3 linked regions of the Promicromonospora sp. Populi genome follow. Each later gene encodes a partner of the first gene's protein in a complex. Links are inferred from orthologs where the notes say so. Each region holds a gene or a part of one and is shown in the gene's direction. Other genes may lie near its edges.

Evidence for each region. Proteins that work in one complex are often made in the same cells at the same time.
Region 2: the proteins of secY (region 1) and secA are in contact, whole or in part, in a crystal structure (PDB 3DIN), measured with the Thermotoga maritima proteins. The link is inferred for Promicromonospora sp. Populi from one-to-one orthologs. Residues at the interface, in WP_004081795.1 of Thermotoga maritima: Glu108, Gly109, Glu110, Glu111, Ala236, Glu237, Arg238, Arg239, Ile240, Thr241, Ile242, Gln243, Tyr244, Ala245, Arg246, Arg247, Val248, Thr249, Gly250, Arg251, Arg252, Val253, Tyr254, Gly256, Ala257, Ser258, Thr259, Tyr260, Leu261, Pro262; in WP_004082002.1 of Thermotoga maritima: Glu261, Ala262, Arg263, Lys300, Ala301, Arg302, Thr303, Ile304, Ile305, Leu323, Tyr324, Asp325, Pro326, Val329, Ser330, Tyr333, Ile336, Lys340, Phe345, Val349, Glu363, Phe364, Tyr374, Ser375, Gly376, Gly377, Glu393, Ile395, Thr482, Ser483.
Region 3: secY (region 1) and secG share a complex: the UniProt entries of both Escherichia coli proteins name them as parts of the sec protein translocase complex. The link is inferred for Promicromonospora sp. Populi from one-to-one orthologs.

What each region holds. Positions count from the first base shown.
Region 1 is NZ_CP163528.1:4,392,147-4,395,151, forward strand. The notes cover bases 61-2,996. They hold secY (preprotein translocase subunit SecY), read left to right. Parts: upstream 61-848; coding sequence 849-2,144; downstream 2,145-2,996. Other genes in these bases: rpmD (50S ribosomal protein L30), read left to right, coding at 61-168; rplO (50S ribosomal protein L15), read left to right, coding at 171-623; AB1046_RS19920 (adenylate kinase), read left to right, coding at 2,225-2,782; map (type I methionyl aminopeptidase), read left to right, coding at 2,785-2,996. Also shown: more of rpmD, read left to right, coding at 1-60; more of map, read left to right, coding at 2,997-3,005. UniProt on the Escherichia coli protein: The central subunit of the protein translocation channel SecYEG. Consists of two halves formed by TMs 1-5 and 6-10.
Region 2 is NZ_CP163528.1:2,694,839-2,698,454, reverse strand. Bases 1-3,547 are described here. They hold secA (preprotein translocase subunit SecA), read left to right. Parts: upstream 1-386; coding sequence 387-3,347; downstream 3,348-3,547. Other genes in these bases: AB1046_RS12210 (cation:proton antiporter), read left to right, coding at 1-138. Outside these bases: AB1046_RS12200 (homoserine dehydrogenase), read left to right, coding at 3,580-3,616. UniProt on the Escherichia coli protein: Required for protein export, interacts with the SecYEG preprotein conducting channel.
Region 3 is NZ_CP163528.1:1,307,294-1,310,077, reverse strand. What follows is about bases 1-2,715. They hold secG (preprotein translocase subunit SecG), read left to right. Parts: upstream 1-1,094; coding sequence 1,095-1,337; downstream 1,338-2,715. Other genes in these bases: opcA (glucose-6-phosphate dehydrogenase assembly protein OpcA), read right to left, coding at 2,655-2,715; pgl (6-phosphogluconolactonase), read right to left, coding at 1,852-2,655; AB1046_RS05880 (RNA polymerase-binding protein RbpA), read left to right, coding at 1,391-1,753; tpiA (triose-phosphate isomerase), read left to right, coding at 36-806. Outside these bases: more of opcA, read right to left, coding at 2,716-2,784. UniProt on the Escherichia coli protein: Subunit of the protein translocation channel SecYEG. Overexpression of some hybrid proteins has been thought to jam the protein secretion apparatus resulting in cell death; while this may be true it also results in FtsH-mediated degradation of SecY.

The sequences.
Region 1 (3,005 bases):
GTGACTCAGACCAAGTCCGCCATCGGCGGCAAGCAGAACCAGCGTGACACGCTGCGAACCCTCGGCCTCAAGCGGATCGGCGACACTGCCGTGAAGGAGGACCGTGCGGAGATTCGTGGCATGGTCAAGACGGTGGCGCACCTCGTCGCCGTCGAGGAGGTCGAGTGATCATGGCGGAGAACAAGCCGCTGAAGATGCACCACCTCCGTCCGGCCCCCGGCGCCAAGACCGCGAAGACCCGTGTGGGTCGCGGTGAAGGCTCGAAGGGTAAGACGGCAGGTCGTGGTACCAAGGGTACGAAGGCTCGTTACCAGGTGCCCGCAGGCTTCGAGGGTGGGCAGGTGCCTCTGCACATGCGCCTCCCGAAGCTGCGTGGGTTCAAGAACCCGTTCCGGGTGGAGTTCCAGGTCGTGAACCTGGACAAGCTCTCCACGCTGTTCCCCGAGGGTGGCTCCGTCACCGTCGAGGACCTCGTCGCCAAGGGGGCGGTCCGCAAGGGCCAGCCCGTGAAGGTGCTCGGCAACGGCGAGATCACCGTCAAGCTCGAGATCGCGGTCGACCGCGTCTCGACGTCCGCCAAGGAGAAGATCCTGGCGGCCGGCGGTACGGTCTCGGAGGCCTGAGAAAAGCTGGCAGGGCCGGCAGCGCGTCATGCGCGGCCGGCCCTGTGTGCTCTCTGTGGGCTCTCTTGAGAATTTCTGGAGCTTTCGTGGTCCGGACGACCCCGTGAGCAACGTAGAATCCGACACGGTCTGGCTGCAGCGTTGTGGTCTGGCCCACGTTCGACACACCTCGCCGGCGTCCCGCCGGCGACACGAGATCCCGCAACGGCGGGCCAGGAGGATAGGGTGCTCAGCGCTTTCGGCCGGGCTTTCCGGACGCCAGACCTGCGGCGCAAGCTGCTGTTCACGATCGCGATCATGGCGATCTTCCGGCTCGGGTCGTTCATCCCGACTCCCGGTGTGGACTATGCGAACGTCCAGCAATGCATCGCGCAGAACGACAACGACAGCCTGCTCGGCCTGATCAACGTCTTCAGCGGCGGAGCTCTGCTGCAGCTGTCGATCTTTGCTCTCGGGATCATGCCGTACATCACGGCGAGCATCATCGTGCAGCTGCTTCGCGTGGTCATCCCACGCTTCGAGGCGCTGTACAAGGAGGGCCAGTCGGGTCAGACCAAGCTGACCCAGTACACCCGCTACCTCACGATCGCCCTCGCGATCCTGCAGTCCACGACCGTCATCACGACGGCGCGCCAGGGCCTGCTGTTCACGGGCTGCCCGGTTGATGTCATCGCGGACGACAGCATCCTGACCTCGGTCTTCATGGTCATCACCATGACCGCCGGTACCGGCCTGGTCATGTGGCTCGGCGAGCTCATCACCGAGCGCGGCGTCGGCAACGGCATGTCGCTCCTGATCTTCACGTCGATCGCGGCGAGCTTCCCGACGTCCCTCTGGTCGATCGCCGGTGGCGCCAACGGCGTCGTGAACTTCACGGTCATGATCCTGGTCATCATCCTGGTGATCGGTCTTGTGGTGTTCGTCGAGCAGTCGCAGCGCCGCATCCCCGTGCAGTACGCGAAGCGCATGGTGGGCCGTCGCATGTACGGCGGCACCAGCACGTACATCCCGATCAAGATCAACATGGCCGGCGTGATCCCCGTGATCTTCGCGGCCTCGATCCTGGCCATCCCGGGCCTTCTCGCCCAGTTCGGCAACCAGGAGGCCGACTGGGTCGTCTGGATCTCGAACAACCTGGTCCAGCAGTCGTCGCCGCTGTACATCCTGATCTACTCGTTGATGATCATCTTCTTCTGCTTCTTCTACACCTCGATCACGTTCAACCCGGACGAGGTCGCGGACAACATGAAGAAGTACGGCGGCTTCATCCCCGGCATCCGTGCCGGCCGCCCCACGGCGGAGTACCTGGACTTCGTGATCACCCGGATCACCTCCGCCGGTTCCGTGTACCTCGCGCTGATCGCGCTGATCCCGACGCTGGTGCTTGTCTTCCTCGGCGTCAGCACCTCCCTGCCCTTCGGCGGTGCCTCGATCCTCATCGTGGTGGGCGTCGGCCTGGAGACGGTCAAGCAGATCGACTCGCAGCTGCAACAGCGCCATTACGAAGGATTCCTCCGTTGAGTCAGACCCCCAACACCACTTCCCGTCGCGAGCTCCACGCTCGTCCGGACCAGGAGGGCCAGGTCACCCGCCTGGTCATCATGGGTCCGCAGGGCGTAGGCAAGGGCACGCAGGCTGCGCGCCTCGCCGAGGTCTTCGGGATCGTGGCAATCTCTACCGGTGACATCTTCCGGGCCAACATCAAGGACAACACGGAGCTCGGTACCACCGCCAAGGCATACATCGAGAAGGGTGACCTCGTCCCGGACGAGGTCACCAACGCCATGGTCCACGACCGCCTCGGTGACGAGGACGTCAAGGCCGGTTTCCTGCTCGACGGCTACCCGCGCAACGCGGCCCAGGTCGCCGAGCTGGACACCGCGCTCGCCAGCTTCGGCTGGGAGCTCGACGGCGTGATCGAGCTGACGGCGGAGCGGGACGTACTGATCGAGCGCCTCACCAAGCGGGCGCACGACGAGGGCCGGGAGGACGACACCCCCGAGGGGATCGCCCGCCGCCTCGACATCTACTACACCGAGACGGCCCCCCTGACCGAGGCCTACGCGGCGCGGGGGCTGCTGGCCAAGGTGGACGGCGTCGGCGAGATCTCCGAGGTCACCGACCGCATCGTCGCCACCCTCGCGGCCCAGCTGGGCTGAGCGTGGTCTTCGGTCGGGAGCGGGTCGAGTACAAGACGCCGGACCAGGTGCGCCTCATGCGGCGCGCCGGTCTGGTCGTCGCGGACACGCTCGCCGCAGTCCGGGCCGCAGCCCGGCCCGGCCTGACCACCGCGGACCTGGACACGGTCGCCGCGAAGGTGATCAAGGACGCCGGAGCGGCACCGTCGTTCCTCGGCTACCACGGGTTCCCGGCGGTCATCTG
Region 2 (3,616 bases), 1.7 Mb from region 1 along the record:
GGCCTGGCGCTCGCCGACGAGGCGGCCGAGGCGGCGCTCGGCTATGCGGCCGCCGAGCGGATGCGCGACGCGCAGGCGGAACGTCGGGCACGTCCCGCGTCCGACGGCGAGCCGGCCGCCAGCGCCGGCCCGGCCTGACCGAGCCGGCCTGACCGCGCCGGCCTGACCGAGCCGGTCCAACCTGACCGCGCCGTCCGGGCCCCGGCGGTCGGAACGACTGCGCCGGAACCGCCGTGCTGGACCGCAGCTGGAACCCTGCGGGTGTTGCGAGCGTTACCCCTGGAGCGAACCTGCCTGTCTGCTGTCGGTTCTTTGGGCCTCTCGCCGAGGTTTACGGCCTACGATGGACGACGGCGAAACTTGACCGACGACCTGGGAGAACCCGCGTGTCCATCCTCGACAAGGTCCTGCGCATAGGCGAAGGACGTGTCCTGAAGAAGCTGCATTCCGTGGCTGAGCAGGTCAACCGCTTGGAGCCCAGCTTTGTCGAGCTGAGCGACACCGAGCTGCGTGAGGAGACCGCACGTTTCCGGGAACGGCTGGAGCACGGCGCGACTCTCGACGAGCTCATGCCGGAGGTGTTCGCGGCGATCCGCGAGGCGGCTCACCGCACCCTCGGCCAGCGGCACTTCGACGTCCAGATCATGGGTGGTGCGGCGCTGCACCTCGGCAACATCGCCGAGATGCGCACCGGTGAGGGCAAGACGCTGGTGGCGACCACCGCCGCGTACCTCAACGCCTTGTCGGGCGACGGCGTCCACGTCATCACCACCAACGACTACCTGGCCAAGTACCAGGGTGACCTGATGGGCCGCGTCTTCCGGTTCATGGGTATGACGACGGGGGTGATCCTGTCGGGCCAGACCCCGGCCCAGCGCCGTGAGATGTATGCCGCGGACATCACCTACGGCACGAACAACGAGTTCGGCTTCGACTACCTGCGCGACAACATGGCCTGGTCCACCGACGACCTGGTGCAGCGCGGGCACAACTTCGCGATCGTCGACGAGGTCGACTCGATCCTCATCGACGAGGCGCGCACGCCGCTGATCATCTCCGGCCCTGCGGCCGGTGACGCGAACCGCTGGTACAACGAGTTCGCCAAGGTCGTGCGCCGCCTGGTGCCCACCGTCGACTACGAGGTCGACGAGAAGAAGCGCACCGTCGGCGTGCTCGAGCCCGGCATCGCGAAGGTCGAGGACTACCTCGGCATCGACAACCTCTACGAGTCGCTGAACACGCCGCTGATCGGGTTCCTGAACAACGCCATCAAGGCCAAGGAGCTGTTCAAGCGCGACAAGGACTACGTCGTGCTGAACGGCGAGGTCATGATCGTCGACGAGCACACCGGCCGCATCCTCGCCGGGCGCCGCTACAACGAGGGCATGCACCAGGCCATCGAGGCCAAGGAGGGGGTGGAGATCAAGGCGGAGAACCAGACGCTCGCCACGATCACCCTCCAGAACTACTTCCGGCTGTACAAGAAGCTCTCCGGGATGACCGGTACGGCCGAGACCGAGGCCGCGGAGTTCCAGGGCACGTACAAGCTCGGCGTCGTGCCGATCCCGACGAACAACGACCCGCAGCGCCTGGACCAGCCCGACCTCGTCTACAAGGCCGAGGACGGCAAGTACAACGCGGTCGTCGCCGACATCCTGGAGCGGCACGCCTACGGCCAGCCGGTCCTGGTGGGCACCACGAGCGTCGAGAAGTCCGAGCTCCTGAGTGCCAAGCTGAAGAAGGCCGGCGTGCCGCACAACGTGCTCAACGCCAAGGAGCACGAGCGCGAGGCTGCGGTCGTCGCGATGGCGGGCCGCAAGGGCGCCGTCACGGTCGCCACGAACATGGCCGGCCGTGGTACCGACATCATGCTCGGCGGCAACGCCGAGTATCTCGCGGTGTCCGAGCTCGCCGAGCGGGGCCTGGACCCGGTCGAGACGCCCGAGGAGTACGAGGCGGCCTGGCCGGAGGCGCTGGAGAAGGCGAAGGCCCGCGTCGCGACGGAGCACGACGAGGTGAAGGCCGCCGGTGGCCTCTACGTGCTCGGCACCGAGCGCCACGAGTCCCGCCGGATCGACAACCAGCTGCGCGGACGCTCCGGCCGGCAGGGTGACCCGGGGGAGTCCCGGTTCTACCTGTCGATGCAGGACGACCTGATGCGCCTGTTCAACTCCGGTCTCGCCGAGTCGATGATGAACCGGGCCGGGTTCCCGGACGACATGCCGCTGGAGTCCAAGATGGTCACCCGCGGCATCATGTCCGCGCAGGGCCAGGTGGAGTCGCGCAACTTCGAGATCCGCAAGAACGTCCTGAAGTACGACGACGTCCTCTCGCGCCAGCGCAGCGTCATCTATGCCGAGCGCCTGCGAGTGCTCAAGGGCGAGGACCTGCGTGAGCAGGTGCAGCACTTCCTCACCGACACGGTCACGGAGTACGTGACCAACGCGACGGCCGAGGGTTCGTCGGAGCAGTGGGACCTGGACGCGCTGTGGACGGCGCTCAAGGCCGTGTACCCGGTCTCCCTGACGCCCGACGAGATCGCCGATGAGGCCGGCGGCATCGAGCGGCTCACGGGCGACATGCTGCTGGAGGAGATCCTGTCCGACGCGCGGGTGGCCTACCAGGCGCGCGAGGACGAGCTCTCCGCCCCGGCCATGCGCCAGCTCGAACGCCGTGTGGTGCTCTCGGTGCTGGACCGCAAGTGGCGTGAGCACCTCTACGAGATGGACTACCTCAAGGAGGGCATCGGGCTGCGCGCCATGGCGCAGCGCGACCCGCTGGTCGAGTACCAGCGCGAGGGCTTCCAGCTGTTCCAGGCCATGACCGACGCCATCAAGGAGGAGTCGGTCGGGTTCCTGTTCAACCTCGAGGTGACCGTCCAGCAGCCCGGTGCGGAGCAGGCCGACGACGCCGGCTCGGATCTGCCCGCCTCTCCGCCGGTGCCGCCGCGTGGCCGCCTGGGCACGGGACAGCCGGAAGCGCCGCCGACCACGCAGATCCCAGTGGTACAGCCCGCGTCACTGCCGCGGCAGGGCCAGCCGAGTCAGCCGCCCGCGCCGCGCCAGCGCCGCGCGGCGGGCGCCGCGACGGAGCCCATCCTGCTCGCGAAGGGCCTCGACGCCCCGAACCGGCCGCAGTCGCTGACGTACTCGGCGCCGAGCGAGGACGGCTCGGGCTCGGCGTTCATGCAGTCCCCGGACGGCGCCCGTCGTCGGGCCGCGCTGCACGGCGAGGCGACAGCCGCCACGAGCGACGGCCGCACGTTCCCCGGCACGCCGCGCAACGCCCAGTGCCCGTGCGGCTCGGGCAAGAAGTACAAGGTCTGCCACGGGGTCAACGAGGTCTGACGCCGTCCGCGCGACCAACGCGGCGATGAATGCGGTGCCGAACAGAGGTGCCCCCGGCGTTTATGTCGGGGGTGCCCCTGTTTCACGTGGTGTGCGTTCCACGTGATGGTCGCCGCCGTGAGACAAGCCCCCCGGGTGTCAGAGCCTCCGGTTACCCTGATCGAGACGTCCGGAGCTCCCGTGTGGAGGGCACCTGACCGGACCGTTTCCCGGATACGAAAGCAGGATCGCTGTGCCTTTCCACGTCCCCGAGCCCGCACGCGGGCTGC
Region 3 (2,784 bases), 3.1 Mb from region 1 along the record:
AGGAAGAAAACGTGGCTACCACCCGCACGCCCCTGATGGCGGGCAACTGGAAGATGAACCTGGACCACCAGCAGGCGATCAGCACGGTCCAGAAGCTCTCCTGGTCCCTGAAGGACGCCAAGCACGACTACCAGGCGGTCGAGGTGGCGGTGCTGCCGCCGTTCACCGACCTGCGGTCGGTGCAGACGCTCGTCGACGGCGACAAGCTGGAGCTCGTCTACGGCGCCCAGGATCTCTCCAAGCACGAGTCCGGCGCGTACACCGGTGAGGTCTCCGGGGCGATGCTGTCGAAGCTGGGCTGCACCTACGTGGCGATCGGGCACTCGGAGCGGCGCGAGCACCACGCGGAGACCGACGACGTCGTGAACGCCAAGGTGCGTGCCGCCTTCGCCCACGGCCTGACCCCGATCCTGTGCGTCGGCGAGGGCCTGGAGGTCCGTAAGGCCGGCGACCAGGTGTCCTACACGCTGGCGCAGGTCGAGGCCGCGCTGGCGGACGTCCCGGCCGAGCAGGTCGCGCAGATCGTCGTCGCCTACGAGCCCGTCTGGGCCATCGGCACCGGCGAGGTCGCCACCCCGGAGGACGCGCAGGAGGTGTGCGGCGCGATCCGCCGCGTGCTCGGCGAGCTGTGCGGCGCCGACGTCGCCGCGGGCGTGCGGGTGCTGTACGGCGGCTCGGTGAAGTCGGGCAACGTCGCGCAGATCATGGCGCAGCCCGACGTCGACGGCGCCCTGGTCGGCGGCGCGAGCCTGGACCCGGAAGAGTTCGCGAGAATTGCCCGCTACCAGTCCCACGTAACGGCCTGATTCTCCAGTGGTTGTGGGCGCGATCGTTGCGCCTAGAACGGGCGGTTGGTCGCAACGGTCGCGCCCACAACCAATGGCTGACATCGCGGGGCTGAGACCGTCTCGCAATCTGGCTGATGTACTCTCGCTCGGGCGTGATGTTCCAGGTGTGACCGCTGCTCACGGCTCTATCGCTTGCTGCATGGAGTCCTGAACAGGTGGTTCGCACTGTGAGGTGCGTCTCGCTTACTCTTGACCGATCCGCCGCCGGGAAACACCCGGTACACCTACAACCGAGGACGTGAACTCGTGGACGCGCTCCGCATCATCCTTCTGGTCCTGCTGGTCCTGACCAGCGGCTTCTTGACCATGCTCATCCTGCTCCACAAGGGCAAGGGTGGCGGGATGTCTGACATGTTCGGTGGCGGTATCTCGATGGGCGCCGGTTCGTCCGGCGTGGCCGAGCGGAACCTCAACCGCATCACCGTTGGCTTCGCCCTGGTGTGGGCCGTGGTGATCGTGCTGCTCGGGCTCATCCAGCGGGTCAGCTGACCGGTCGCCAAGCGGCCAGCGGCTGACGGCCACACACAGAGGGGACGACAGACGTGGCATCAGGTGGTCATGCGATTCGGGGGAGCAGGGTAGGTGCAGGCCCCCTCGGGGAGACGGAGCGCGGCGACACTGCGCCACGTATCCGGGTTTCTTACTGGTGTGCCAACGGGCACGAGACAGCACCGAGCTTCTCGGTGGGCGAGGACGTGGAGGCTCCCACGCAGTGGGACTGCCCCCGTTGCGGGTTCCCCGCAGGGATGGATCCGGTCAATCCGCCGGCTCCCGTGCGGAACGAGCCGTACAAGACGCACCTTGCCTACGTGAAGGAGCGCCGGTCCGAGGAGGACGGCGCCGCCCTCCTGGAGGAGGCGCTGGAGGCACTGCGGATCCGCCGTGGCGGACGCGTAGCAAGCTAACTTTTTTTGCAGTGTGGTGAAGCAGAGCGCCTGCCCCGGTCGGGTCGACCGGGGCAGGCGCTCTGCTTCACCGCTGTGTTGTCAGTTCCGCTGTGCGGTCACTTCTTGGCGCCGGCCGCTTCCGCGTCCAGCAGCCACAGGGTCCGTGCCTGCCCGACGGCGCCCGCGGCGGGCACCTTCGTCACCGGCTCGCCCGCCAGCGCGGCGGCCACCTGCCCGGCCTTCTCGGCCCCCGCCGCAACGATCCACACCTCGCGGGCGGACCGGATCGCGTCGAACGTGAGCGAGACCCGCTCGGGCGGCGGCTTGGGCGAGCCGTGCACGCCCGCCGTCGTGCCCTGGGCGGCCAGGCCGTCGTGGCCGGGGAACAGGGACGCGACGTGCCCGTCGGGCCCCATGCCGAGCAGCAGGACGTCGAACGCCGGCACGGGGGTCGCCGCGCCGGCCGGTGCGTGCTCCGCGAGCTGCGCCGCGTAGACCGCGGCGCCCTCCTCGGGAGTCGCGACCGACGTCGGGCCCGGCATGGGGTGGACGTTGGCCGCCGGGAGCCCGTGGTTGACGACCAGGTCGTCGAGCAGGGCCTGACGGGCCTGCGTCTCGTTGCGGTCCGGGTCGCCGTCCGGCAGGAACCGCTCGTCGCCCCACCAGAGGTGGACCCCCGACCAGTCGACGGCCGGCACGAGCGGGCTGGCGGCCACGGCCGCCAGCGACGCGATGCCGACCGTGCCACCGGTGAGCACAACGTGCACGGGGGAGCGGACCGACTGCACGTCCAGGATGCGCGTCAGCAGCCGCGCGGCCGCTGCCTGCGCCAGCACCTCCTTGTCGGGGTGCACGACGACGAGCCGCACCCCGGACCCGGGGCCGGCCGCCGGGCCGGGCCCCGTCTCCGAGCCGGACATCAGGCCGCTGTCCGCGTGGTGATGTGCTTGAGGCCCCGGATGAGGGTCTCCTCGAAGATCTCGTCCGGGTCGAGCCGGCGCAGCTCCTCGATCAGGGCCTCGTTGAGCGCACGGATCGGCAGGGCGATC